Regions from separate parts of the Erythrobacter sp. KY5 genome, predicted to be linked through region 1. Evidence: predicted binding sites of a transcription regulator. Region 1 holds the regulator's gene; each other region holds the start of a gene.
The links. The regulator LexA, encoded in region 1, represses DNA repair genes until DNA is damaged. The targets are predictions, from matches to a motif close to GTTCCNCNCTTGTTCT.
Positions count from the first base shown of each region.

Region 1 (9,833 bases):
TTGAAGAAATCTGCGCGGCAAAGCGCGAAGTGGTCGCCGCCCGCAAAGGCGCTGTGCCCCTCAGCCAGCTCGAACAGGCGGCGGCCATCCAGACCGCTCCGCGCGGCTTTGAGGCGGCTTTGCGTAAACGCGCACAGACCGGCTTTGCGCTGATTGCCGAAATCAAGAAAGCAAGCCCGTCAAAAGGCCTGATCCGCGAGGATTTTCACCCGGCACGCCATGCAGCCGACTATGAAAAAGGGGGCGCGGCCTGTCTTTCGGTCCTGACCGACGCGCCCTATTTCCAGGGGCACGAAGACTATCTCGTCTCCGCCCGCGCCGCGTGCCAGCTCCCTGTCCTGCGCAAGGACTTCATGGTCGACCCTTGGCAATGCCTCGAAGCGCGCGCAATCGGGGCGGACGCGATCCTCATCATCGTTGCCGCGCTGGAAGATGGCCAGATGGCCGAAATCGAAGCCGCCTCACTCGAACACAATATGGACGTGCTGATCGAAGTCCATGACGAGAAGGAACTCGATCGCGCCGCTACGCATCTGAAAAGCCGTCTCCTTGGCGTCAACAACCGCGACCTCAAGACTTTCACCACATCGCTTGGCGTCACCGAACGCCTTGCTCCGCTTGCACCGGAAGGCGCGTTGCTGGTGGGGGAAAGCGGTATCTCGGATCATGCCGACCTCGAAAGGTTGGCGAAAAGCGGGGTGCGGACGTTCCTCGTCGGCGAAAGCCTGATGCGGGCCGATGACATCGTGGCGGCGACGCGGACCTTGCTCGAAGGATAATCGCGCACTGTCCTACATGCCGCCTTCGTGGCATCACCCGGATATGACTGGCGCAGCGAATGTCCTTAATGATCGAAAATGGCTATCAGACCGCGTTGGTGTGATCGACCCACTATTTGCCTCTGGACCGTGTAACATGCGGTCCACTTCTCAGGTAAGGTCCTGAATATGAACGGTTTGACACACCTCGATTCGCAAGGCTCCGCGCGCATGGTCGATGTCGGCGGCAAAGCCGAAACGCAGCGTATCGCGATTGCGTCCGGGCGGATCGGCATGTCTCCCGAAGCTCTCGAAGCAATCCGCCAAGGCGATGCGCCCAAGGGGGATGTACTCGGCACGGCGCGCATCGCCGGGATCATGGCCGCCAAGCGCACGGGCGAGCTGATCCCGCTGTGCCATCCGCTCGGGCTTGAAGCGGTGAGCGTCGAGTTCGCTTTCGAAGATCGCTCGATCCGTGCCACCGCTACCGCATCGCTGACAGGCAAGACCGGCGTGGAAATGGAGGCGATGGTCGCCGTTTCGACCGCGCTGCTCACCATCTACGACATGGCGAAGGCCATCGATAAGGGGATGGTGATTGGCGAGGTGCGCCTCATCGAGAAGCGCGGCGGCAAGTCCGGCGATTGGAAAGCGCCCGCCGCGTGAGCGGATTGCTCGACCTTGACGAGGCGCAAGAGCGGCTGCTCGCGCTTGTACCGGTGCTGGGCGCGGAAACGGTCCCGGTTGAAGAGGCATTGGGCAGGGTCCTGGCGCACGACCTCAAGGCGGCCCGAACCCAGCCTTCCGCAGACCTGTCGGCGATGGATGGCTACGCGCTTTCAGGTGCGGGACCATGGAAGCTCGTCGGTGAAAGCCGCGCCGGTGCGCCCTTCGATGGAAAGCTGGCTGAGGGCGAAGCCGTGCGGATCTCAACCGGTGCGCACATGCCCGCCGGCAGCGATAGCGTCCTCATTCAGGAAAACGCCCACGTCACGCAAGACGAAGTGAGCGCCGAGGATGCCCCGCCCCTCGGAAAGCATGTCCGCAAACGCGGTTTCGACTTCGCCTCCGGAGACACCGTACTCGAAGCCGGAACCCGGATCGGCCCTGCTCAACTCGCGCTGGCCATCACATCGGGTCACGGCACGTTGGCGGTCCGCAAACGCGCAAAAGTGGCGGTGCTCGATAGTGGTGATGAGCTGAGCTCAGATCCTGAAAACTGCGGTCCGAACCAAATCCCCGCCTCGAACGGAGCGATGATAGCCGCCATGCTGCGGCCCCTCGTCGGTGAATGCATGAGGATCGGACCGGTGGGCGACGATATGGGCGCGCTCGCAGCCGCTCTCGCCAGAGCGGAAGGCTGCGACATCCTCATCACATCGGGGGGAGCATCTGTGGGAGACCACGATCTCGTGCAATCGGCCTTGCGCGAATGGGGCGCGGATATAGCCTTCTGGAAAGTGGCTATCCGGCCGGGCAAGCCGCTCATGGTCGCGACGCGAGGCTCGCAAGTGGTGCTTGGCCTGCCGGGGAACCCTGTCTCAAGCTTCGTGACCGCGTTTCTGTTCGCGCTGCCCCTCGCCCGTGCGGCGATGGGAATGGCGGCGCGCTTGCCGGTCGCGGTGACTGCTCAAGCCGCTGAGACAATGCCCGCGACAGGAGCTCGCCGCGAGTTCGTGCGCGGTGTCTTCGACGGGCAGCGCGTTCGCCGCGCAGCATCGCAGGATTCGAGCGCAATCCGCTCACTTGCAGCAGCCAACTGCCTGATCGAACGCCCTGCCGGATCAGGCGAAGTGCAACCGGGTGAGCCTGTGCGCATCTACAACATCGAAAATGGCTGATTCCCTTGGGTTTGTCGACATAGTCCGCTTGACACGATTTCCGAAGTTGCCTACTTGTTCCACATTCGTTCACCATATCGGTGCGCGGTTAGTGCTCTGTATCGCACCTGTTCCGTTTTGACGGACGGTGCCTCTGGGAGCGCGCGAGTTTGGCATTGCGCACGGGCCACTTCCGGCTCAGGCGCGGACAATGCGGCTTTTACGGAGTTTGCCCATGTTGACGGCAAAACAGCATGAATTGATCCGCTTCATTCAGCAGCGGCTTGAAGAAACCGGTATCTCGCCGAGCTTTGAGGAAATGAAAGAAGCGCTCGACCTGAAGAGCAAATCGGGGGTTCACCGCCTGATATCTGCTCTTGAAGAACGCGGCTTTATCCGCCGCCTGCCCAACCGGGCTCGCGCGCTTGAGGTAATCAAGGTGCCGGAAGACGCGGTGACTGCAACGAGGTCGCAGGCCGCGCCCGCTTCGATTACGGCGAACGATGCGGTTGCTTCAGCTTCCAGCGTCATGGCGAAGGCGCCTCAGCCTGCCAATGACGTGATCGAAATCCCGCTTCACGGGCGCATCGCGGCTGGTGCACCGATTGAGGCACTCGAAGGGCAAAGCTCACTGCCGGTTCCTGCGGCGTTGCTTGGCCCGGGAGAGCATTACGCTCTTGAAGTGTCGGGAGACTCGATGATCGAGGCTGGCATCTTCGATGGCGATTTTGCCCTTGTTCGCCGAACCAACACCGCCCGCGATGGTGAGATCGTGGTGGCTCTGGTTCGCGGAGAAGAGGCAACGCTCAAGTACCTGCACAAGGAAGGCGCCATGGTTCGGCTCGATCCGGCCAATGCGACTTATGACGCACAGGTCTACGGCCCTGACGAGGTCGAAGTTCAGGGTAAACTTGCAGGTCTGTTGCGGCGTTATCACTGATTGCGTGGTCGGCGGGGTGATGCAAGGTCGTCTTCCCCCCGCCACCAGCCATGCCCTCCCTGACCTTCGGCAACGCTGGACACCTCGCCATCTTCAAGGTTGAGCGCAAGTCCGCCGGTGCGTGACAGCAAACGGCGGTCTGCCTTGAGCCAGCGAGGCTGGCACGATCTCGGCAGGAAACGGTCGGCGACCACGATATCGGCCCGCTCGCAGGCGGCAGAGAGCGAGCGCTCCTCTATAAGATCGCGATTGCGCGCAAGCAGGAGAGACCAGGTCCTCCCTCCCCGTTCGATCACCAGCGTGCAAAACTCGGTCGAACACTGTGCGCCATCCCATTGTGCAAGAGGGATGGGTTCGCTTTGAACGCTCGCCAATTCGAGAAGGTTGTCGCGTGAATAGGAGGATCGGCTGTCACGCAAAGACAAGAGCCTGAGACTGCCATCGTCATCTTCGATCGTGATGCCGACATTGCGTCCTTCCCTCCCGATCAGGACATCCGGTATCGGCGTGAACAGCAGCAGGGCCGTCGCAAGACCTGCCGGCACGAAGCCGAGCAAACGCGCCCTACCGCTCCACAGGGCGAGCCATAAGCCACCGCCTACGAAAAGCGCGATGGTCAGGCCGCTCATCTGAGGCATGAGCTTGACGGCACCGGGCTGTGAAGCGGTGAAGTGGGCAATGGTAAGCAGCGCCTTCAAAGAGGTCTCGACAAGCCACCAGAACGGTGCGCCGAGGCCAACGATATCGAACGCCAATGCAACCGCGATGAGCGGCATCGAGATGAAGGTTACAAGCGGGATTGCGAGCACATTGGCGAAGGCCCCGTACAAGCCCGCGCGGTGGAAGTGGAATAGAACGATCGGCATGAGCGCGATCTCGATAACGAGACCGGTCACGAACAGCATGAACACCCCCCTGCCGAAACGGCGCGGCCAATGCTCTTCCCGCGGCGCGAGGAATGCTTTTACAGGCCCCGAGGAATGGAGCGCCACGATCGCAAGGACTGCAGCAAAGCTCATCTGGAAGCTCGGCCCGATGACGCTCTCCGGCCAAAGCAGCAGCACGAACGCGGCTGCGACCGCAACCATTCTCAAAGACAGCGCATCGCGGCCCATCGCAAGCGCGATCAGAACCAGCATGGCTGCGGCGCAGCTGCGCACGGTTGGAACCTGCGCACCTGTCAGCAAAGTATAGCCGATCCCGGCCAGCGCTCCGATAGCGGCAGCTGCGACCGGGAGCCTCACGCGCAGAGCGATGGCGGGGAAAAGCGCAAGCAGCTTGAGCGCCATGAAATAGGCAGCCGCGATCACCGCGCTCACATGCAGCCCGCTGATTGCAAGCAGGTGGGTAAGGCCTGCATCGCGCATGGCGTCCTCGTCCGCCTCGGCGATTGCTCCCCTGTCGCCGCTTGCAAATGCAGCAGCGATTGTACCGGCCGAACCGTCGACGCGGTCCCTAACGTGGGCCGACAGAGCGCGTTGCATCGAGGCAATTCCGCTGGTTTGCGGCGCAGGCTCTATCACTTCGACCTCGCCCAGCACGCTGCCAGTGCCGCTCAACCCCTTGAACCAGGCTGCTCTGGCAAAATCGTAAGCGCCCGGTAGCATGGGGCTCGCCGGTGGCATGAGGCGGACGCGCATTCGGACGACCGCTCCTTCAGCCAAGGCCCCGGCATCGAGGCCCTCTGTCGCATCCTGAGCAACGCCGAGCGGGACATTGACCCTGATCCTTCGGCCCTGCCCATTGGCCGCATCACGAACAGCCAGCGTGAGGCGAATGCGGTCCTGCGATGGCTGATCCACGCGCTCAAGCACATATCCCTGAACGCGCTCGATCATGGGGCGCTCAATCGGCTCCGCGCCCACCATTTCGGAGCGCAGCCAGATGACGCTGACCCCTGCGGCAAAAACGAGGCCACACGCGATCAGGGCCGTTCGAACATGGTCGCGTTCCGGCCGGTCCCTCCACGCAGCCAGCGCGAACAAGGCCGTGAGCAAAGAGAGAGCGATCCCTGCGCACCATTGCCATTCGTTGCGCAAGGCGAACCAGCTAAGGATTCCTGCGACGAAGACGACGGCCAGCCACGGTGCACGGTCGAAGCCCGCTCCGGCCAGGAAGGCTTCGACCTTGGTCGCAAGCGCGCTCGCAGCGCTGGACAATCCGCCGCCCCTTTGCCACAGGCGCGCAGCGGCCTCTCGAGGGCCAGACGGATCGGTTCGCGCAGCCTCAACGCTGCTGTCGGGCTCGCCCGCAATCGGAATGATCGGCGTATTGGCCAAGGGCCCATTTCCCCCTTCGGGTTCGGCCATACTCAATGCGCTAGAATGAATAGGAATATCAAGCCCATGGCAAGCCCAGTTGTCACCCGTTTTGCCCCGTCGCCTACAGGCTTCCTCCATATCGGCGGAGCTCGCACGGCGCTCTTCAACTGGCTCTTCGCCCGCCATCACGGCGGAAAGGCGCTGTTGCGCATCGAGGATACGGACAAGAAGCGCTCCACGCAGGAAGCGATCGACGCGATCCTGGATGGATTGGACTGGCTCGGCCTCGACTATGACGAAGCGCCCACATTCCAGTCGCAGCGCGCGGACAGGCACGCAGAAGTTGCGCACAAGCTTCTTGAGGCAGGTCATGCTTACAAGTGCTTCGCCACTCCTGAAGAACTGGAAGCCATGCGGGCAGACCAGCGCGCCAACAAGCAGCCGATGCGGTATGATGGCCGCTGGCGTGACCGTGATCCATCGGAAGCGCCCGACGGCGCTCCTTATGCCGTCCGACTTAAAACGCCGCTCGAAGGAGAGGCGACCATCGAAGACAAGGTCCAGGGCACGGTTTCAGTGCGCAATGAGGAACTAGACGACTACATCATCCTGCGCGCGGACGGGACACCGACCTACATGCTTGCAGCGGTGGTGGACGATCACGACATGGGGGTCACGCACGTTATTCGCGGCGACGATCACCTCAACAACGCCTTTCGCCAATTGCCGATCTACCGGGCGATGGACGAAATTGAGGGGGGATGGCCCGATCCGATCTACGCCCACGTGCCACTGATCCACGGCTCGGACGGGGCGAAACTGTCCAAGCGACACGGCGCTCTTGGGGCAGAAACCTATCGCGACGAATTCGGCATCCTGCCCGAGGCGCTGTTCAACTACTTGCTGCGCCTTGGCTGGGGTCACGGCGACCGCGAAGAGATCACCCGCGAAGAGGCTGTCGAACTGTTCGACCTCGCCGGTGTGGGTAAGAGCCCGTCGCGTTTCGACATGAAGAAGCTCGAAAATCTGAACGGGCATTATATTCGCGAGGCTGACGATGCGCGCCTCGCCGGTCTGGTCGCATCCAGAATCGGCGAAAATGCGGATGTAGCGATCCTGACCAAGGCTATGCCTGTGCTCAAAACGCGTGCCAAGAATATCGATGAACTCGTTGAAGGCGCAGGATTTCTCTTTGCGAAGCGACCGCTGGAAATGACGGAAAAGGCAGCCAAGCTGCTCGATGAGGAGGGCCGCGCGAGACTTGCACTGGTTTCAACGGCGCTTGCAAAGGAAAATAGCTGGACAATCGAAGCGCTCGAAGCCACTACCAAAGCGCTTGCAGAGGAACAGGAATTGGGGCTCGGCAAGCTGGCGCAGCCTATGCGCGCCGCACTGACCGGGACGACGACGTCGCCCGGTATTTTCGATGTTCTGGTCCTGTTGGGACGGGAAGAATCCCTGGCACGGATCGACGCGCAGGCTTCTTGAAGTCTGGGCGATCACGCTGAAAAGAATTACGGCAGGAGACTTAACTTGGCAGACAAGCAGGCGAAACTCGAACTGGGTGGGCAAACTTACGAGTTTCCCGTGCTCGAAGGCAGCACCGGCCCGGATGTGGTCGATATACGTAAGCTGTATGGATCGACCGGCGCCTTCACTTTCGACCCCGGCTACAAGTCGACCGCGAGCTGCGAAAGCGCGCTGACCTATATCGACGGCCAGGAAGGCGTCCTGCTTCACCGCGGCTACCCGATCGGGCAGCTGGCTGAACATTCGAGCTTCATGGAAACCGCTTACCTGCTTCTCAATGGCGAACTGCCAAGCCAGCAGGAGTACGAGGACTTCAACTACACGATCACGCGGCACACCATGCTGCACGATCAACTGAACACGTTCTACCAGGGCTTCCGCCGCGATGCGCACCCGATGGCGATCATGTGCGGCGTTGTAGGTGCTCTGTCGGCATTCTATCACGACAGCACTGACATCTCGGACCCTGAGCACCGCAAGATCAGCTCGCACCGATTGATTGCGAAGATGCCAACCATCGCAGCGATGGCGTACAAGTACTCGGTCGGTCAGCCTTTCATGCAGCCCAAGAACGACCTAAGCTACACGGGCAACTTCCTGCGCATGACCTTCGGCGTTCCGGCTGAAGAATACGAAGTCATTCCGGCGGTAGAAAAGGCAATGGACCGGATCTTCATCCTCCACGCCGACCACGAACAGAACGCATCGACTTCGACCGTCCGTCTTGCCGGTTCTTCGGGTGCGAACCCGTTCGCCTGTATCGCAGCGGGCATCGCCTGCCTGTGGGGTCCGGCTCATGGCGGCGCAAACGAAGCGGCGCTCAACATGCTGCGCGAAATCGGCACGCCTGATCGCATTCCGCACTATATCGAGCGCGCCAAGGACAAGAACGACCCGTTCCGCCTGATGGGCTTTGGTCACCGCGTCTACAAGAACTACGACCCGCGTGCGACGGTTATGCAGTCGACCGTGCGCGAAGTTTTCGATGCACTGAACGTCAAGGATCCGGTGTTCGAAACCGCCCTTCAGCTCGAAGAAATCGCTCTCAGCGACCCGTATTTCAAGGAAAAGAAGCTGTTCCCGAACGTCGACTTTTATTCGGGCATCATTCTTTCGGCGATCGGTTTCCCGACCACGATGTTCACCGCTCTCTTTGCTCTTGCACGCACCGTTGGCTGGGTCGCGCAGTGGAACGAGATGATCTCCGATCCAGCACAGGTCATCGGTCGCCCTCGCCAGCTCTATACTGGCCCGGTTGAGCGCGACTATGTGCCGCTGAGCGAGCGCTAAGGCTAGCGCAAAGAAGCGCGAAGAACTTGACGAAAGGCCTGCCCTTAACCGGACGGGCCTTTTTGTTAGGAATTTGAACTATCCGCAGCGGCCAGCGTCAGCTTGAACTGCGCGCCGGCGATCGCTTCGCCCTCATCAGGCTGAACGATTTCGAGATCGCCTCCCATCGCAAGAGCAAGCTTGCGCGAGATATAAAGCCCGAGGCCCGAGCCGGTGTCGTTCCCGCCATCGCTGTCGCGGCCAAGCCGTTCGAACTTGTCGAAGATTTTCTCGGCCTGCCCGGCATCGACGCCCGGCCCCTCGTCGCTCACGCTCGCGCTCACCAGGCCTTCGCCTTCGATTTGCGCGGTTACCGTGACGGTGCTCCCCTCGGGAGAGTAAGCGATGGCGTTGCCGATGAGGTTGATGAATATCTGGAGCACCCGGCGGAATTCGGCAGTCGCAATGACCGGATCGTCACTCTCTTCAATTACGAAGTCGATCTTGCGATCGCGCGCACGCACGCCGAGAATTCCCGTCGCCCGTCGGGCAACGTCGGCAAGGTCCACCCGCTCGCTGGCAGTTGAGAAGCCGGGAGCCTCAACCACCTCAAGATCGGCGAGGTCATCGAGCATGCCTGACAAGTGTTGACCCGCAGCCGCGATGTTGCCTGCATATTCGCTGTACTCGTCCCGCAAAGGCCCGGCGAGCCGTGTACGGATGGTTTCAGCATTCGCGATGATGCGCGCGATGGGTTGGCGCAGGACCGGCGTGAGCGCGCTGCCGATGATGCGTGAATGAGCGCCTCCAACCTGTGCCGGCTCCGTCCCCTTGCCCTCTGCAGGAAGCGGCTCATTCGACAGCAACAGCAATTCAAACCCGCGCGGCGCCGCGCCATTGGGGCCCAAGGGGATTAACCTGACGCGCCAGTTGCGAGAGGAGCCGGGTATCGTGGCGCTAGCCCCGTCGAGCAGACGCCAATGAAGCGGCTGTTGGTGGGAAATGCCCTGCAATTCAACGTAATCGGACCACGCGCAGCCCGGCTGCGCTTCGATCGCATCAATGAAGCTGACCGCGTCAGGGACGCAGACGCTGACCAACTGGACCTGTTGACGCGCATCGAGGCGCGCACGCACCTCGGCGGTCGCACGGTCGACTTCGTCAATCCGTTGCGCATCCTCATGCGAGGTCGTCTCACTGTGCACGGCGCGATGCCAGTTTTCGACAATAACCTCGCATCCGCCAATTTCGTCAT
Region 1 is NZ_CP021912.1:2,203,139-2,212,971, forward strand. Features, by position in the region: gene trpC (indole-3-glycerol phosphate synthase TrpC) at 1-779, shown strand, start outside; gene moaC (cyclic pyranopterin monophosphate synthase MoaC) at 948-1,424, shown strand; gene CD351_RS10440 (molybdopterin molybdotransferase MoeA) at 1,421-2,599, shown strand; gene lexA (transcriptional repressor LexA) at 2,814-3,518, shown strand; gene CD351_RS10450 (ComEC/Rec2 family competence protein) at 3,512-5,827, opposite strand; gene gltX (glutamate--tRNA ligase) at 5,864-7,267, shown strand; gene CD351_RS10460 (citrate synthase) at 7,313-8,599, shown strand; gene CD351_RS10465 (sensor histidine kinase KdpD) at 8,665-9,833, opposite strand, start outside.

Region 2 (9,833 bases), 760 kb from region 1:
ATGCAGTCGCCCTCTTCGTATTTGTGCCACGGAGCCTGCTCATCGAGGCTGGGCTTGCGCAGCGAGAACAGGTTCTTGTTCGAAAGTCCCACACCCTTGGGGTTGCCCGTGGTGCCTGATGTGTAGAGCTGGAGCACCGGATCATCGCCATGCGCGGGTTCATAGCTGGCAGGCTCCATTTCGAGAGCTTGCCGAAAGGCGGTTTCGACTTCCACCACTTTGGGGGCATTTTCCATCGAGCCGGTCACTTGGCTTGCCGTGTCGATGAAGGCCTCTTCAACGAACAGAACCTTAGTGCCGGTGTCGCCTAGGATGTAAGCAATTTCAGGCGGGGCAAGTCGCCAGCCGATCGGAGCCATCACGACGCCCACACGTGCCGCAGCATAGAGAAGCATGAAGTAACGGTCCGAGTTCTTGCCCAGCCAGGCGATCCGGTCACCATGCCCGACGCCGTGGCTTTGAAAGCACGCGATCAGCTGCCGGGTCTGGTGATCCGCTTCCCCATAGGTCGTGGCGCGGCCCCCCATTTCCAGAGCAATGCCGTCAGGACGCTCTTTGCTCCAAAAGCTCAGGAAATCGTCGAAACTCAACATGTCGTGATCGGCCTCGCTCGCCATATGCTACCCTCTCTAATCCCGGATTCTTCGCTTGCCGTAGGGTTAGCCAAGATAATGGCGCCGCGTCCAACTTTTTGATGGTGTCGGCAGGTTCAGGCTGGCCGCCCCTGCTTGCGTGCAGCGGGCTCGCGCGCGATCAGCCAAACGAGCAGGCCGACAGGGCCGCACAGGAATGTTGCGAGCAGAACCGGGGCCTGAAGGATGCGCGAGATGCCTTTTGCGTCGCCATCCCGCGCGATCCAGAGGCCGACGAACAGGTCGAAAGCCAGGTAATGCACCCATCCCAGCGTCAACCCTGCATCGCTTCCGAACAGGGTGCGCACCCCTTCGATACTGGTAAAGCTGCCGCCATCGCTTCCTGCCGAAAGACCGGTCAGCAGGCTTACGAGAATTCCAGCATAAAGCAGGCAAAGCGCGCCCACGCCAAGATACAATAGCGCCGACAGCAAAGCGGGCCATCGCGGCAGAAGAATCAGCGCAGCCCAAGCAAGCATCGCCATCAAATTGGCGCCGTTAAATACCGTCCCCCAGTCCATGATCGTACCCCTATCCAGACCCGTTATTCGGGCAGAGGCGCCTCGGCCTTTGCCCTCCATTCGCGCGCAGCTCGTTTCATGGCCTCGTTATCATGCGTAAAGCGGCCCGCCGCCTTTCGCATCGCCAGGCCGAGCGCTGCTTCGCAAACCAGATCTGATGAGATGGAGCGATACATCTCCCACTTCGTCGGCAGCAGCGGATCGATCACAGGGCTCGCGAACCGCGCCACCGCTTCAACGGGCCTCAGATCGCCTTTTCGCTGGCCGCGCAGCAGCCCCGGTCGCAATATATCGAGGCGCTTGAAGCCCACCTTCGACACCTCGGCTTCAACCTCGCCCTTCACTTTGAGGTAGAAATTTTTCTGGCGCGGATCGGCTCCAGCAGAGCTGATCAGCACCATGTTGGGAATGCCCGCTTCGACGGCGGAATGTGCTGTCGCCAGAACGAGATTGTGGTCGACAGCGCGAAACGCGGCCTCGTCGCGGCCTGCCTTCTTCCATGTCGTGCCGAGTGCACAGATCAGCGCTCTTGGCCGGACAGCCTCAAGGACTTCGCCCCATTTCTCGGTATCGGCGATAAACATCTCGACCCGCGCGCCCTTGGGCAGTTCCATTTCTCGCCGCGCGATGCCCACAATGCGAGCTTGGTCTCCTGCGCTCGATATCTCGATAAGCCGCCGACCGATCATGCCGGTCGATCCGACCAGGCCGATGCGAACCGGCGTCTTCTCGTGCGCTCCGTATTCGGTCATCCTGCGCTCCGCTCAACGATGATGCGATCAGACATTGACGAGCCCCTGCGGCTGCTCGCCGTAAATCGCTTCACATGCGCGAATGGCGAAACGGTCGCTCATCCCGGCGATAAAGTCGGCGATCGTGCGGCTACGACCCGGCTCAGTCTCCGGCAGGCGAGCTTGCCATTCCTCGGGCATGAGGCGCGGGTCCTGAGAATATGCAGCAAAGAGCCGCGCGATGACGTCCCTTGCCCGCTCAGCGGCGCTGACCTGTTCCGGGTGGTAATAAAGCTTTTCATACATGAAGGATTTGAGCGCCCGTTCGTTGTGTTCCATATCCGGCGAGAAGCCCGCCAGTTGTCGCCCTGCATCCCGCACCTCGTCTACCGAACCGATGCCCTTCACCTGCTCTTTCGTGTTTTCGAGCACGTCGTTCACCATCAGGCCGATCTGATCGCGGATGAGTTCTCGCAGCAGGCGCTCACGCGGGGCATTGGGAAAGCGTTTTTCGACCGAGCGCCACTGGTCTGCGAGGAATTCCAGTTCCATCAGGTCATCAAGGCTTAGGAAGCCTGCGCGCAAACCATCGTCGATGTCGTGATTGTCATAAGCTATGTCGTCCGAAATCGCCGCGATTTGCGCTTCGAGCGAGGGCCAGGTGCCAAGGTTGAGCGGGAAGGCTTCGTCCAGCTGTGCAAGTGCCCAATTGGGCGCCGCGACCGGGCCATTATGCTTGGCAAGCCCTTCGAGCAGGTCCCAGGTCAGGTTCAATCCATCATGGCCGGGATATGGGGATTCGATCCGCATGACCGTGCGCAAGGCCTGGGCATTGTGGCAAAATCCGCCATGTCGCGCCATCGCTTCAGACAAGGCCGCCTCGCCCGCGTGACCAAAAGGCGGATGCCCCAGATCATGAGCGAGACACAGCGCCTCAGTCAGATCTTCATCAACGCCAAGAGCGCGCGCCAGCACCCGTCCAATCTGCGCGACTTCTATCGAATGGGTCAGTCGTGTGCGGTAATGATCGCCATCAGGGGCAATGAACACCTGCGTCTTGGACTTGAGCCGACGAAAACTCATTGAGTGAATGATACGATCGCGGTCGCGCTGAAAATCGGTGCGCGGCCCGCGCGTCTCTCCACCGACGTCAAGCGGCGAAGGGGTACCCTGCGAAGCGAACTCGCGCCCGCCATGGGCAAAGGGGTCAGCGGAGTAGGGAGCACGTGTGGTCACGGGCATATCGCTTAGGTCACCGATGCCACGCGCTCAACGGGAACAGAACGGCAACCTCCCATGAATGCCGTGGACAGGGCCAAAGCCAAGGTGTGGGAAGGCGCGGTTGTGCACAAGTCCGGAAAAAAAGGGACCGCCCACCGGGTGCAATGGGGGGGTGGTAGGCGGCCCCAAGAGCCCTAAAGCTCTTGGGTCATTCGGAGCGACCCGAAGACCCGGAATCTGCCTGTTACTTTTCGATGACAAATTCCTCGCCGCAGGTATAGCGAGCGCGCCCACGTTGCACCCCATGCAATGCTGCTATGCGGCCAAGCGTTTCGTGGAAGGGTCGAGTTGCAGACTAATTCACCAATTCCTGTTCAAGGATCCAGTCCGCTGCCGCTTCGCAGTGAATTCTGGTTGAATCAAAAACCGGCAGAACATTGGCATCGACATCGACGACAAGGTCGAGTTCCGTACAGGCCAGAACAATCGAGTCCGCCCCTTCTTGAGCCTTGTTCGTGATGATTGTCTTCATCGCGCGCTGCGCATCGCGCGTTACCTTGCCAACCATCAGCTCATCGTAAATGATCCGGTCAAGCGTTTCGACGTTGACCATGTTGGGCGGAAGCAGGTCGATGCCGTGCGCGACGAGCCGCTTGCGATAAAAACTCTCGGTCATGACGTTGCGAGTGCCGATCAGGGCAGCGGTTTTGTGCCCCTCGCGCTTCAGCGCCTTGCCCACGTAATCTGCTATATGGAGGATCGGTATCCCGACGTTGGACGACACTTCATCGTAAAGCTTGTGCATCGAGTTTGCCCCGATGATGAGCGCTTCAGCGCCTGCGCCTTCGAGCCGTTTGGCGCTTTCCGAAAGAATCCCGCTTGCGCGCTTCCAGTCTTTTTCTTCGCGAAGCGCGTAAAGCTGGCAGAAATCAAGGCTTTCGATCAGCATCGGAGCGGAAGCCATGGGAGCTGCGCGGCGTTGCACGATCCGGTTGATCCGGTCGTAATAAATTCCGGTCGACACCCAGCTCATGCCGCCGATCAGTCCCAATTTTCGCAAAGCCATTCCTCGAATCCATACTGCGCCGCACAACGATGTAGCCACCAAGCGCGCTATCCGTCCATAGGGCGTGGATTGCTTAGATGAATTAGCCGGTTAGATGGCTAACACCGTCTCAACGGTCAGCCTTGCTCAAGTGTTCCCAGCCATTTGCGAAGATCGGCGAGTGATGGTCCGACGATCTCTTCCTGAGGGAGATGACCGATACTTTGATAGATAATGAGCTCACTTTGGGGCAGCGTTTCATCGAGCCAGCGCCCTGCGCTCACAGGGATCAAGCGATCCTCTTCTCCCCAAAGGATCAGTGCTGGCATGTCCAGCTCGGCGATCTCGCTTTTGGTGAGCGGCTCATAATCCGTGCTGAACCGCGCCATGGTCGCTGCGCGGTTGCCGGGGTAACGAAGCAGTTCCCAATACCGATCCACCATTTCATCGGTCACGATCTCTTTGACCGACACCGATTGCGCAAGGCTTTGGGCAATCAGGCTGCGCGGGGTTATCTGTTCGGCGATCTTGTTGATGCCAGGCATCCTTGCAATCGCGAACCCGATATTGCCGCTGTCATCGTCTTCTTCCTGAACCTCGATCTGGTTCATCGGGATGCCGCCCGCATCGACGAGCACCATGCCCATTACGCGCTCAGGATAGGCCGAGGCGAACGCCATCGTGTGCTTGCCGCCCATGGAATTGCCACCGATGACAAACCGATCGAGGCCGAGCGCGTCTGCCACTTCGCGGATGTCTTCGGCGTAGTTTGCGCGGCTGTAATCATCCGCCGGATCTGGACCGGTCAAACCGTGCCCGACCTGATCGAAACGGATGACGCGGTAAGTGTCGGCAAGCCCTTCTACCCAAGGCTCCCAGGTGTGAAGATCCGCATTGGAACCGTGCAGGAGAATAATGGGAAGGCCGTCTCGCGGCCCTTCGTCGCGAAGATGGACGGTCACGCCGTCTTCAATCTCGACAAATTGCGACGGTGCGCCGCCATACTTTGCGCGCATCTCTTCTGCGTCGGTGTCAGGCGTTCGGAAGATCAGGAAGACGACAAGCAATAAAGCGGCGAGGACGCCGACAATCCGCAGCACCCACTTCAATTGCCCATCTCCGCAATCCAGTCTCGCATCAGTGCGACCGCCTCTTCGTCAATCGTGGAGCGCCCGAGTTCAGGCATCGCCACACCCGGCTCATTCGAATTCATCCGGTGCACGAGGATCGAGGCGTCAGGGTCACCCGGCTCGATCGAGACAAGCAGCCCCCCTGCCCCGCGCCCAGCGGCGACTGGCGGCTTGTTGACGCCCCGCGCGAAGGGGGCATCCTGCTCCCAGCGCAGGTCGAGACCTGAATTGGACGCGCCGCCGCCCGGCCTGTGGCAATGCGCGCAATTCACGTCGAGATATGCCCTTGCAAGCGGCTCTTTCGCGGCGTTGGCATCGGACCAGCGAGGCATTGGTCTCGATACGTCCGGCACCGCGTCGAGTTTACCCTGCTCGGAAAGCAGTTCGAGCAATTCAGGTGCCAGATTGCGCGCTTTCGGGCCAATGGGAAGGACCGCATCATCGAGCGAATGGCAGGCCTTGCACTGGTTCTTGTTCGGGATCCGGTAGCTGATCTCTTCGCCTGCCGGCGTGATGATGGGAATGCGGCCACCCGCCAGCGCCAGCCGTGCCTCGGTCTGCTCCTCGTTCCAACGATACGGCAGCGCGAGCCAGCCATCTGCACGGTTCAACAGCACACGGGTTTCGATCAGCCGCCGGTCACTGCCTTCGCCAAAAGCAAAGGTCTTGATGATCGCGGAACCGACCGGGAATTGCAGCAACCCGTCCGCATTCGCTTTGATCGTCTCGCCATCGGGCACGTAAATGAAGCGCAACTTGTCCGCACCATCTGAATAGAGCGGCGTGTTTAGTTCGTATGGCATGACGTCCGCTGTCGGAATCTGCACATCGGCGTGGATGAAGAACCCATATTCATCGAGCGTGCGCGGAAAGCCATCCTGCGTGATGGCTAAATCCGACACCTCGGGTGCGACCAGCCGCGCCTCGGCCATTGTGCCGCCCAGCGCAACCGCGCCGCACGCAAGCAGAAGGGCGGCAAAGCGCATCAGATGCGCTCTTCAAGTTCAGGCGGCGCGCCAATACCGCTTCGGTCGAATTCACCGTCTGGCTCAGGAACACTGAGCGGAGCAGGGCTGGCCCCAGCGACGCCTTTGCCAGGCTCGGGCAAGTTGAGCGTCCATCCGGCCGTGTCCGCGACCGCATAGAGACTACCAAGTCCATCCCACATCACCGGGGGCAGCGAACCTCCGAAAGCCGCCATCAGCATCTCCGCGCCCTCAAGCTGCGGATCATCGCCCCCGCGGCCATAAAGGTTTTCTCCTATAACGATATTGCGGGCGAGCGGATTATAGCGCTCGTCTTCGAACTGCTGGGTGAAAGCGATTACCATGATCGGCGCGGTGGGGTTCTCGTCGATGATGTTGTCTTCGATGAGGACGCTTTCATTCGCCATCACCATGATGCCCGTGCCCCTGCGAACGCCAGCAACGATATTGCCCGGAGGGGCGAAGTTTGCGGTGTCGTTCGCAACCACGAGGTTGTTCGCAATCACTACATTGCCGCCGCCCATCACCGGGAGACCCGGCAAATCAAAGACGAGAATACCGCCGGTGTTGCGTGTCGCGATATTGTGCTCGACCAGCGCGTTGCGGCTGTTCTCGATCTCGATACCGGCGACATTCGCCTCTGCAATCGAATTGCGCACAGTTATGCGATTGGACTGACCAACGTATATCCCTGCGTCCGATGCGCCCGTCACCTTCACGCCGTCGACCAGCACACCCGTGCTCTCGACCGGGTAGATCGCATAGGCGCCGTTCGAGGGATCCGGCCCATTCGTCCATGTCACGCGAACGCGGTAGTAGACGATATTGTCTGCGCCCTTCGATTTGATCCCGTCGCCCTTGGGGTTCTCAAGCGCAAAATCACGCAAGGTCACATTATCACTGGTGACAAGCAGGCCTTCGCCCGATCCTTCCTGTGTCGTGAAATCGAGGACCGTTCCGTCCATCCCGGCCCCACGAATGGTGACGCCTTCGACATCGAGGCTCAACCCGTCGGTGAGCGTGTAACGCCCGGCCTCCAGCATGATCGTGTCACCCGGCTCAGCCAGGATTAGCGCTTCCTGCAAGCGCTCCTGTGCGCCGTCGCCCGGGCTTACCGTATGCGTCTCAGCCAAAGCCGGTGCGGCGCTGGCTAGCAGCACGGCGGCGAACGAAATCCTGATCATTGCGTGTCTCCCTCTCGGCCGTGCATGATGAAGGCCAAGAGGTTGCAAGACAAGACCTATTCAGCCGCCAGACCGAGCCATTTCAAGCCCTTCGCGCGAAAGGCGACGTCCCGGCGCAAATTGGAGCGACTTTCGAAACGCCTCGGCAGCCTCTGCGAAGCGTCCCAATGCGAGATATTGCTCGCCCAGAAGCTCCCAGCTCGGTTTGGCGATGGCAGGTGGGCCGAACACCACAGGGAGCGCGCTTTCCGCTTCGGCTGCAGCTCTAAGCGCTGAAAGACCTGCGTCGGTGTCTCCCGATGCGAGAACCCTGATTGCATCCACCTGGTCCACCGCCCGTTCCAGCCAGGGAGTGCTGGTTCGATCATCGGGTGCAACTTGAGAGAGCACTTGGGCGAATTCGCCGGACAAGCTTCGCAAATCATTGAGCGCTTCGCCGACAATTGCAGGATCATCCATATGCTCAAGCGCGCGCATGTGAGCCTGCATCATCCGCAAAAGGATGAAGCCGTCGCCAGAGATCGCCATCGGCTCGGGCCAATTGCCGGTATCCACACCGTGCCATGCCGCGATCGAGGCATAGCTAGACGCGTTGCCAAAACCGAGGCGATTGCGAGCGCCTGTTGACAGCTGTTCCTGCGCAGCAACGCGGCACGCTGCAACGCGCTGGCTCGCGTCCTTACCTTGCTGCAACAACGCATAGACCAGCCATTCGTTATAATGCCCGCAATCGGAAGACGGACGGCCGGACGCAGCGCGCTGCTGATCGACCACTCTATCTGCCAGAATATTGGCCTTCTCGCTCGCCTCCCAATCGGCGAGCGCATGAAAGATATGGCTGACCATGTGCTGCGCGTGCCCCGCCTCGGGAGCGACCACCGCATAACGCTCTGCCATTCGCTTGCCGAGCGGCGCGTGGACCGGGTCGTCATAGGAATGGATCAGGTAATGCAGGATGCCGGGGTGGAACTCGTTGGTCATGAAACCGGGCTCGAGGATGCCAGCCGCTTCCATGTAAAGCGGAACCTGACGTCCGCCATGCGAGGTGCCAAGCACCGCAAGACCAGTGAAGGCGCGCACGTCGATGTCGCCGGGATGATCGGCCAGCATGGCGCGCATCGCGGCCAGGTATTCAAGGTCGCGCGCTTCCTTTTCGCCATCGCCATACAGCGTCTCGATCGCGCCGAGCCACTGGGCTTCAATCGCATTGCGAGCCTTGGCGGCGCGGGCCTCACGCGTTTCGCCCAGGCGTTGAAGAACGGCGGTCGCGGCCTCGTAATCCTGCTGCTCCCATAGCGGATGATTGTGAGTCATCGCCTCGCCCCAATAGGCCATGACGAAATCGGGATCGGCCGCCTGCGCTGCGCGGAAGGCTTCGGCTGCGTAATCGTATTCGAAGTTATGCAGAAGGGCGAGGCCGCGCAGGAATGGCTCACGCGCCGCATCGTTGGCCGTGGTTTCCACGACCATGAATTGTGCGCCGACCTGTTTGGGCGCGAATTCCTGCTCTTCGGAATGGCTTTCGTGGGCCGATACCGGCAGGCTCGTACTCGCGGCAGAGCCTGCAAGAAGCGCCGCGGCGATCGCTGAAATTGTTCTCATGGCAAAGTTCCCTAGCTTACCTGTCATTGTGCAGCAGGCCGGGGGAGGATTGCAAGCGGGTCAGCGCCCGAAGATCTCAAATCCGATTTCCAGCCCGCAGCCACCGGCGACCCGCACAAACTGCTCAACCGCGTCGCGATCATCGACACGGCGAATGCGTGCCATCGCCTCACCGGTGGAAAGCGGCACGCGGTTTTCCCCTTCCTCGGGTGCAAGTCGTTCCAGCTTGCGCAATTGCGCGATGGAGAGTCGGTCGACGAGGCGCGGAGCCATGCATTCGGACATGTTGGCAGGCACCCCGTTGTTGAGCAAAGCCTGTTCAACACGTTGCTCGGTAACGCGTTCGAGCATCCCGTCGCCGCGAAAGACGTAGTAGACCCCCACTCCGAACGCCAGAACCAGCAGCATGATGACGAGGAAACGCATGGCCTTCGACAGTGAGCCCTAGTCCATCGCCTTGACGATTTCCTCGACCATCTTCTTGGCGTCGGAAAGCAGCATCGTCGTCTGGTTCATGTAAAACACGTCGTTGTCGACCCCGGCATAGCCGACACCGCCCATCGAGCGCTTGATGAAGAAGACCTGCTTGGCTTTGTCCACGTCAAACACCGGCATTCCGTAAATCGGCGAAGACTTGTCGGTCTTGGCCGCCGGGTTCACAACGTCGTTTGCGCCGATGATGAAGGCGACGTCTGCGGTGGCGAATTCGCTGTTGATGTCTTCGAGCTCGAACACCTTGTCATAGTCGACGCTGGCTTCGGCGAGGAGGACGTTCATGTGT
Region 2 is NZ_CP021912.1:1,439,249-1,449,081, reverse strand. Features, by position in the region: gene CD351_RS06825 (long-chain-fatty-acid--CoA ligase) at 1-617, opposite strand, end outside; gene CD351_RS06820 (ABA4-like family protein) at 710-1,153, opposite strand; gene CD351_RS06815 (NAD(P)H-binding protein) at 1,177-1,905, opposite strand; gene CD351_RS06810 (deoxyguanosinetriphosphate triphosphohydrolase) at 1,933-3,126, opposite strand; gene CD351_RS06805 (aspartate/glutamate racemase family protein) at 3,461-4,171, opposite strand; gene CD351_RS06800 (alpha/beta fold hydrolase) at 4,288-5,250, opposite strand; gene CD351_RS06795 (SO2930 family diheme c-type cytochrome) at 5,256-6,266, opposite strand; gene CD351_RS06790 (parallel beta-helix domain-containing protein) at 6,266-7,450, opposite strand; gene CD351_RS06785 (tetratricopeptide repeat protein) at 7,511-9,052, opposite strand; gene CD351_RS06780 (hypothetical protein) at 9,113-9,478, opposite strand; gene CD351_RS06775 (NAD(P)(+) transhydrogenase (Re/Si-specific) subunit beta) at 9,497-9,833, opposite strand, start outside.
Region 2: CD351_RS06810 (deoxyguanosinetriphosphate triphosphohydrolase) is a predicted target of LexA. The motif match lies at 3,230-3,245, and genes of this name have one in related genera.

Region 3 (9,833 bases), 270 kb from region 1:
TCGATCGCATTCAATAATTTTTTTAGTCATCCGCTCATGCTTGTAGCGAAGCCAGAGGAGTATTGTCGATGATTGCAGAATGGTATGAAATTCCCGCCGACCAAACTGAATGGGAGGAAAGTCTGCCCGTCGAGTTAGACCCCGAAGATGATCGCCAGTTTGTCGTCGTTTTCGAGGATGTGACCGCGGGTGAAACTGGAGAGGGTCCCGGGTTCGAGGCGCAAGCCACGATCTCCTTTGGCAAGAACGGAACCGAATTCTACAATTCAGTACCATTTGGCGATGCACCCGAATGGCGAGCGCAGTCCTTCGTTTATGAGGTTCAGCCTCATGCCGAAGCCGTCGGCGCGCGTGTCAGGAAAAAGCCAGGACGACTGATGCGCGTCTTCATCGGGCTGATAGAACGGGCGTTGCCGAGCGACGTTTGCGCACGCTGCATTGCGCTCGTCAAGCTTGCTCTTCGTTCAATCAAAGTCCTCTCGGGTGGCGTCGGCCCCGATGATGTGTTCGAAATGGCGGACAATCTGAATATCGGCATTCCCGAATGGCTTACAGACTTTCTCAACAAAGCCTTCGGCGAAGCGGGTATGTGGGATCAGATCAAGGCTGCTGCGCGGCGCATCGGTAGAGCGCTTCGCTGGATGGACCGCCTTGCGCAGGCAATATGCGAAGATCTGGACAAATGTCCATCCAAAGAAGCGGTTCCTTAGATCACCAGACCGGGACGCGATACTCGCCGAGGACGACAAACTCATTGCGAGCGCGCTGGGCGACGATCTTTGGATCGGTCGGAGGGCGCTTATCGATGTGCCCGGCACCGTAATGCCGCGGCCACTCGCGCTGATGATCGAGCGCATCGCGATGAGTGTGGCGGTACCGTGAAGGCGAGATGGGCGGAAGGTGCGAGGTCTTCGATTGGCTGGCGGCTATGATTTAGGATGTGAAATTACACATCCAAATGCATTCGAATTGATCTTCAGGAAGATCGACTCATTGTTAGTGATTCAGTCCGAATTGACCCAACGCGCTGATTACAACTCATTCAATCTCTTAAGAAATGGCGCGAGCGTATCGATCTTAATTTTTTCCAATTCTCTGCTATAAAGCTTCGCGATTTTTTCAAGATAGTCCGCCAGCTCGGTCGGCTTATTGAATGTTGAAGATCTAACCAAGAAGTCATCCAAGACCTCTTCGCCCTGACCAATTACAAATACTCGAAATGCATCGCCAGATGTAGAAGATTTTCTGTCAAAATGCACTTCAAATTTATCAAACTTGCCCTGCGCAGATTTTTCATCCTCCTTAAAGGTCCAAGAAATCTTGTCCTCGGAGTCCTTTTTAAATACCAAATCAAGAACGCGCCTGCGTGTTTCGTTGAGAGTATTCATTCCAATATATCCTGATTCGAAGATGAAACCTTTGCATCCAATTTACTTGCAAACTTTCGAACACGCATGATCAGTTCTTTTGCCTCATATTGAGTTTCGCTTTCAATGCAGTCCTCAATATCGGAGATTGCGATGATGAGCCCTTCTGAGGTTTGGGCAGCCTCTTCCTGTAACTGCTCCGCCGCTTGGGGTGAAACCGATATTCGATTAATCGATGTCTGCGCATCGAGTAGCGTACCAACTGCTTCATCCCACTGCTTATTATTCAATGCGCGTGCAGCATGTTGAAGAGACTTCGTAGCTATTAAACATTCGGACAGAAGGTCGTGTTTAGCCATCCTATTCTTCAGTGCACCAATCGCATTTGCCGCATTTTGCGTGGCCGTGGCAGTTCGCCTCAGTTGAACAATTGTGACCAGAAAGCCTAGAGCTGATGCCAGTGTCCCGGCGACGCTCAGAGAAAGGGCAAAGTCCATGCACAATGGCTAATGGCAACGTTATGGATTTGTAAAGGGAGCAACGTTACTGTTCCACATACAATACCGTTTATACAATACGCCAATCGGCATTTCATTTCGATTGAATTATCGCATCACTCCGCCGCTTCCTGCTGGCGCTTGAGCATCGGCGCGAGATAAGCCCCAGTAAACGACCGCTCCACCTGCGCCACATCCTCCGGCGTGCCCTCCGCCACGATCTCGCCGCCGCGCACGCCGCCGTCCGGGCCGAGGTCTACGATCCAGTCGGCGGTTTTGATAACGTCGAGGTTGTGCTCGATCACCACCACCGAATTGCCCTGCTCCACCAGCCGGTGCAGCACCTCCAACAACTTGCGCACGTCCTCGAAATGGAGGCCGGTGGTCGGCTCGTCCAGAATGTAGAGCGTCTGTCCGGTGGATCGCTTGGCAAGCTCCTTGGCGAGCTTCACGCGCTGCGCTTCGCCACCTGACAACGTCGTCGCCTGCTGGCCGACCTTGACGTAGCCAAGCCCAACCTCGTTCAGCATCCGCATCTTGTCGCGGATCGGGGGGACCGCCTTGAAGAACTCCTCCGCATCCTCGATCGTCATGTCGAGCACGTCGGCGATGGAATGCCCCTTGAACTTCACCTCCAGCGTCTCGCGATTGTAGCGCTTGCCGCCGCAGGTCTCGCAGGTGACGTAGACGTCGGGGAGGAAGTGCATCTCGATCTTGATGAGGCCGTCGCCGGTGCATTGCTCGCAGCGCCCGCCCTTGACGTTGAAGGAGAAGCGGCCCGGCTTGTACCCGCGCGCCTGGCTTTCCGGGAGGCCGGCGAACCAGTCGCGGATCTGGGTGAAGGCGCCGGTGTAGGTCGCCGGGTTGGAGCGCGGGGTGCGGCCGATGGGGGACTGGTCGATCTCGATGACCTTGTCGCAATATTCGAGGCCGGTGACCTTGTCGTGCTTGCCCGCGATGACGCGCGCGCCGTTCAATGTGCGCGCGGCGGAGGCGTAGAGCGTGTCGATGGTGAAGGACGACTTGCCCGACCCGCTGACCCCCGTGATGCAGGTGAAGGTGCCAAGCGGGATGGCGGCGGTCACGTCCTTCAGGTTGTTCGCCTTTGCCCCGTGGACGGTGAGCATGTGCCCGTTGCCCTTGCGCCGGGTCTGCGGGACCGCGATCTCGCGCCTGCCGGTGAGGTAATCGGCGGTGAGCGAGTTTTTCGCGCGCATGATCTGCTTGAGCGTGCCTTGCGCGACCACCTCGCCCCCGCGCACCCCTGCGCCCGGGCCAAGGTCGACGATATGGTCGGCGGTGCGAATGGCGTCCTCGTCATGCTCGACCACGATCACCGTATTGCCGAGATCGCGCAGCCGCTTGAGCGTTTCGAGCAGCCTATCGTTGTCGCGCTGGTGGAGGCCGATGGAGGGCTCGTCGAGGACGTAGAGCACGCCTGACAGGCCGCTGCCGATCTGAGAGGCGAGCCGGATGCGCTGGCTCTCCCCGCCTGAAAGCGTGCCGCTGGTGCGGTCGAGGTTGAGGTAGTCGAGCCCGACATTGTCGAGAAAGCCCAGCCGCTCGTTGATCTCTTTCAGGATCGGGCGGGCGATCTGGCTCTGCTGCTCGGTCAGGTGATTGTCGAGGTCGAGGAAGAACGCCTTGGCATCGGCGACGCTCATCTTGGTCGGCTCGGCAATGTCGGTCGGGCCGCCACCGTCTTTGCCGACGCCGCTCGGTATCTTCACCGCGAGCGCCTTTTCATTGAGGCGCTTGCCCCCGCAGGTCTCACACGGCTGGGCGGTCTGGAACTTGCCCAGCTCCTCCTGCATCCACGCGCTTTCGGTCTGCATCAAGCGGCGGTTGAGATTGCCGATGACGCCTTCGAACGCCTTGTTGACGGTGTACTGCTTGCGCCCGTCCTTGAAGGTGAGCGCAACCGGCATGCCGCCCGTGCCGTGAAGGATGATCATGCGCTGGTCAGGCTCAAGGTCCTTCCACGGCGTCGTAATCGTGAAATCATACGCCTTTGCAAGGCTGGTGAGCACCTGCATATAATAGGGCGAAGGCGGGTTTGACTTGGCCCACGGCGCGATGGCGCCCTGTTTGAGAGTCAGTTCCTCGTTAGGGACCACCAGCTGCTCGTCGAACAGCTGCTTCTCGCCGATCCCGTCGCAGGTCGGGCACGCGCCCTGGGGGGAGTTGAACGAGAACAGGCGCGGTTCGATTTCCTCGATGGTGAAGCCGCTGACCGGGCATGCGAACTTTTCGCTGAACACAATGCGGTTGGCAGCGAGCCCCGCGCCCTTCATCGCGCCGCCCTGATCCGCCTCATCCTCGCGCCCGGGCACAACGCCATCGGCGAGGTCAACATAGGCGAGGCCGTCCGCAAGCTTCAGCGCTGTTTCGAACGAGTCCGCCAGCCGCGTCTCCAGCCCTTCCTTCACCGCGAGCCGGTCGACCACCACTTCGATGTCGTGTTTGAACTTCTTGTCGAGCGCAGGCGCTTCCTCGATCGGGTAAAGCTCCCCGTCGATCCGCACGCGGGTGAAGCCGGCCTTCTGCCATTCGGCGAGCTCCTTGCGGTACTCACCCTTGCGCCCGCGAACCACCGGCGCGAGCAGATAGAGCCGCGTGCCCTCGGGCAGGTCCATGACCCGGTCCACCATCTGCGACACGCTCTGCGCAGTGATCGGCTTTCCGGTCGCAGGCGAATACGGCACGCCCACCCTCGCCCAAAGCAGCCGCATGTAATCGTAAATCTCGGTCACGGTTGCCACGGTCGAGCGCGGGTTGCGGCTGGTCGTCTTCTGCTCGATCGAGATTGCAGGAGAGAGCCCGTCAATATGCTCGACATCGGGCTTCTGCATCATCTCGAGGAACTGGCGCGCATAGGCCGAAAGGCTCTCGACATAACGCCGCTGCCCTTCGGCATAGATCGTGTCGAAGGCTAGGCTCGACTTGCCCGAGCCCGACAGCCCCGTCACCACGATCAGGCTATCGCGCGGCAGGTCGATATCGACGCCTTTGAGGTTGTGCTCACGGGCACCACGGACGCTTATTTTTGTCAGCATGTGGCAGCCCAATGCTTCTGAATTTTCGTAAGGCTCATAAGGGGCGTTTGTTCCGCAAATGTTCGCTGATGTAAAGGGGCGCGCAGAGGGCTGCGCCCGCTTGGGTGTGAGGTGGCGACGAGGCTTACCGATTACAACGCCCGAGGCGCGACTTGGTGCCGCCTTGCAACATCGGCAACAGTCATCGACAGGTTGAGGCTCAGCGGCGGCGATCCGAGGCTTTCGGGTACAGCTTTTTGCGGCAATCGCGCTAGGATGGAGGCTGGTGGAAAAACAACAGTTTGAACGTGTCTTGTTCTGAAGGAATCCACCATGCGCCCCGCCACTGCCCTCCCCGCCCCTCTGGCCGCAATCGCCGCTCTCATGATGGCCGCGCTGGCCGCAAGCGCGCCTGCCCCCGCTCTCGCCTGCTCCGACCCGGATGATTGCAAGGGCCTCTCCCGCGAGGAACTGGCCCGTGACCGCGCCGAAATCCGCCGCCTCAATCGCGAGCAGCTACGTTATGTCGAGCGCCGCGATGCAGAATATGCGCGCGGCTGGGAAGCCTATGACCGCCACGCCTACGACATGGCCGATTATGAGCGCGAGCGCGCCGAATACGAACGCCGCATGCGCGAATGGCGCGATGCGGTGCGACGGTGCCGGGACGGGGATTGGCGGTATTGTGGGGGGTAATCGTGCGCCGCTAAAGGCTGAGCGCCTTGAAGAACGCCTCGACCAGCTCTCTCGCTGACAGCATCGCCTGAACCGCTGCGGGCGAATCCGCGATCGTGGCCATGGCACCCAGCGCGTTTATGACCGCAAAGCCGATCCCGCCGACGTACATGAGGTAGCGCCGCTTGCTGCCCTGCTCCCTCGTGTCGGCGTCGGGGGCGCTCGCGGCATGGGCGACGTCCCGCCCTTCCTCGATCACGTCGTCGATCAGCGTATCGAGCGCTTTCGTGGTGTGCCCCGCTTCGCGAAGCGGTTCATGCATGGCGCGCAGTTTTTGCGTGATATCGCGCACGGCCTCCTGATCGGCGTCCTGGACCGGAACCTGCGACAATGCGCGCTTTTCGAGATCGAGGCTGGGCAGAGCAGACATGCAATGGTTGTGCGCACCGACCAGTTCTTCGAGCGTTTCGCGTTGTCCGTCTGCAAACTCCGCGCTCGACATGGTCGAGAGCCCGCCGGTCACGATGTTCACCAGTCGGTTGAGCCCGCCCCACGCCGATTTCGCGCCGTGGGTGCGGACCTCCTCGTCATAGCGTTCGAGCGCGCGCTGCATGCTGCCGGGCAGATTGTGTTGGGATGCGAAGATGATATCGAGCACCAACAAGAGTTCACGCACAGCCTTGTCCAGCGCGCTTTCGCGCACGGGCACGTCGATCAGGGGATTGGGCCGGGTGTCAAGCTTTCCATCATCGCTAGGCGCGATCTGCGGGCTGAGCAGGCGTTCAACCGAATCCGCCACGCTCTTTCGCGTCGCGGTTGGAGGCTCCCACTCGATCCACTCGCGAATGGCCTCCTCGCGCTCGGCACTTGGGTATCGGGTCAGGTCGCGGTGATTGACCGTCTGCATGAGCGGCTTGAGATCGCCCCGGTCGAGTTTGAAACCGACAATGCGCCGCTCAACCGAGGACGGGTCGCGATGATAGTAGTAATTCCACTCAGCATTGCAGTGATCGGAGGCAACGTAACTGCTGGAATAAAGCGGGATGAGCCGGTCGGCGCGGTCCATCGCGTCATTCATTGCGTTGACGAAATTGGCCTGCGGAAAGTCGCGATACTGGACGATGTAGGACTTGCCGATCTGGTCCAGGACCGCCGCAACCTCGCGCGCTGCGGCTTCGTCGGGGGAGGCGTAGGAGACGAAGAAGTCGACGCGCGGCTTGTCGTCGGGTTTTGGTGTGCGGAGGGAGTCGACGAATTCCTTGATGTCCGCGTTGACTTCGGCTGGTTCTCGGGACCACCATTCGTCGTCCTGCTCCACGATCCAGCGGTAGAATGCATCGTCGGCAGCGGCATCAAATCTGGCGAAAGCGTGGGGTAGGCCTTCAAGGCGACCATAGTACCATTCGCGCCAGATTTCGAAGCCGTCCTCTGGCCGGGAAAGCCAACGTGATGCGTTTGTCCAGTTTCTTTCCAGCCAATCTGGTCGTTCCTGCCAAACAGGTTCTGCCTTGACTTGTGCGACCTCCAGCCCAGAATCGAGCATTGCAAAGTCTGACCAGTGTTGTTTCCAAGCTTTGAGGTTCTCGCCATCGAAGTGCTCTGCAACAACTGATCCGTGCCACACGGATTGGGCTGACGAAACTCTAGGGCTAGTCGCCATCGTTGCCTCAAGCGCGCGAACAGCGGACAAATTAACGGCCTTCACAACTCCGCGAGCAATTGATCTTCTATCGATGGAAATACTGTCACGAGCAGAAGGCAAACTGATCCACGTCCTCGTATCTTCATCATAACCGAAGCATAGCGATAAGGCCCGAAAAAGCGCCAAAGTATTCCGCTTGTCTGTATGAGAGAAGGCCCAATTGTCGCGATTTATTGCAACGGGCAAGACACGCAGAGCCGCTCGAAGTGCGATCACCTGCGCCCATTCACGCGGCTTGTCCTCTAGCCACGCCGCAAGCTCCTCCCTCGATGTGATCTCCACAGCCATGCCCTCTCTATCCTGCGGTGGCTCTTCCAAAGCAAGCTTCTGCTCCCCCCATCCCGTGCCTCACGCGCGCTGAACCGTGGATCGAAGCGGCAATTCCGTTTGTAGGTTAGGTGAACGCACTCGCGGCCCGGATCTCAACAGGCGCTGACCATTGGCGCCGGGGTCCGCACAGACATATTCTTGAAGGACATGCGGCATGCTGCTCGGCACGCAGCATTCGCTCGCACTAATTTCGCTGCATCTCATGCGCGCCCGGTCCTTCATTCGAAAGGACAGCCTTATCTTTAGCTCGACACGCAATCCTCTCCTCGCCTCTGGCCCTTACAACCGCACACCTGCCTTTTCGATCAACGCCGCGTCGGGCGGCGACAAGGGGTCGCGGCTGACTTCGCCTGACAGGCCGCCGGTCACGCAGGCTGCGGACATTTCGACCGTCAGAAAGGCAGCCCGGCGCAATTTTGCCAAGTCCTTTCGCAAGCGGTGGAACGACCGGCGCGAGCGCAGCAGGGCGCGGCGCTTCAGCACATTCACACCGCTTCAGAACGCGCGCGTTCGTGGCAAGCGCCGCAAGCGTACCGCGTTCGCGCTGGGCGTCAGCGCGCTGGGGCTATCGGGCACGTCTAACCTTGCCTTTTCCGCCGATCCAATTGCTGCGGGAAACATGCTGGGCGAATTCGGGCACGCGAACGAATTTGAACTCGTCGATCCATCCGAACGCCGCGATGCGAGGAAACTGAGCGTCAGCGACCGTTTGATCGAAGCGATGATCGAGGAAGAGGGCGTGCGATATGACGTCTACCGCGACGTTGCGGGCTATCCCACGGTCGGCGTCGGCCACCTCGTCCTGCCCAAGGACAAGCTCAAGGTTGGCGACATGATCTCGCATGAACGCGCGATCACGCTGCTTGAACAGGATCTGGGCAAGGCGGAGAAAGGCGTGCGCAAACTGGTCGGCGACCTGCCAGTGAACCAGAACGAATTCGACGCGCTGGTCGACCTTGTGTTCAATGTCGGCATCGGGACGGTCGGCCCCGACAAAAGTCCCAAACTCAACGCTGCGATCGAAGCGGGCGATTACGACAAGATCGCCGAGGAGCTGGCATATCACCACGCGGCAAGCCGGGTTGCCAAGGGCCTCGTCTATCGCAGTGAACGGCGCACCAACATATTCCTCAACGCCGACTATTCAGACCCGCGCGAAGCGTAGCGGCTAGGTTTCGAGGGCGAGGACTTCGCGCCTCTCGCGATCGAGATTTGCGCGGATCGGGTCGAGGACTTCGCGAACCTCGGGAAGCTTTCGGACCTCGTCCAGTATCGGATTTCCCGACACCAACCCTACCGACAGGGCATCGATGTGACCCATCATGTAGGGCCACCCATATTCAGGCAGCTTTCGGACTGCGGCGATGGCTCTCTGATTGTCCTTTTTGACCGCCGCCAGATGCAGGTCCCAGATCACGGGCATCAACCAATCAGTATCTGCCGCCTTCCACCTTGCGAGCCAGTCTTCCGCGTCGCGCAAATGCTCCTGCGCCTCGCTTTCACGGCCCGCATTGCGCAACGCCAGGGCAATGAAGGGAGAGAGCGCCGGAACAATCTCATCAGACTGGCCGATGTCCTCGCCCAGCTTAGTAAACGCGCGGTGGTTCGCGAACTCTTCATCATAGAGTTCCAGCAGCTCATCTTCGCGCCCGAGCGAGAAGAACAGCGGCAATGCAGGGATCAGGAAAGTCGGTGAGCGCCAGAAACGTTCGGCATCCATTCCCTCTGCTTCCATCTGGGCACGTGTCGGCAATTGGCCCAGAAGAACGCTCTTCAAAAGCGCGGGCGGAGATTCCCGCGCTGCGATTTCTTCGTCGACCGGGGGAAGACCCAGAATTATTCGCATGATCCTCTTTTGCAGAGTCGCACCATAGCGACGTTCAGCAGCGGTCTGGGTTGATGCTGCTCTGTTCGACAGCACCACGAACTGCGAAAAATCGCCCTTCATTCGCGCTGTACGCGCGTCGGACAGGAGTTGCTGCGACGGCGAAACGGCTGCCGAGCGGATTGTCCGCTCAATCTCGTAAGCCTTGTCCATGTCCCCGAATTCGGCGGCAAGGTCGGCCGCACGCCAGCTTGCGGGCCACAGCGGATCGAGCTGGGCCATGCGGGTGGCAGCTTCCAATGGATCTTGCGCCTTGAGCAGGAAATCGCGCCTCGTGATGCTAAGCCAGAACCAGGCTTCGGAATCACCGGGATCAACCTCTACGGCGCGGTTTAGCAGGGC
Region 3 is NZ_CP021912.1:2,477,608-2,487,440, forward strand. Features, by position in the region: gene CD351_RS11775 (hypothetical protein) at 69-710, shown strand; gene CD351_RS11780 (hypothetical protein) at 1,032-1,388, opposite strand; gene CD351_RS11785 (hypothetical protein) at 1,385-1,864, opposite strand; gene uvrA (excinuclease ABC subunit UvrA) at 1,981-4,920, opposite strand; gene CD351_RS11795 (hypothetical protein) at 5,233-5,595, shown strand; gene CD351_RS11800 (toll/interleukin-1 receptor domain-containing protein) at 5,606-7,117, opposite strand; gene CD351_RS15960 (lysozyme) at 7,761-8,771, shown strand; gene CD351_RS11810 (winged helix-turn-helix domain-containing protein) at 8,775-9,833, opposite strand, start outside.
Region 3: uvrA (excinuclease ABC subunit UvrA) is a predicted target of LexA. The motif match lies at 4,970-4,985, and genes of this name have one in related genera.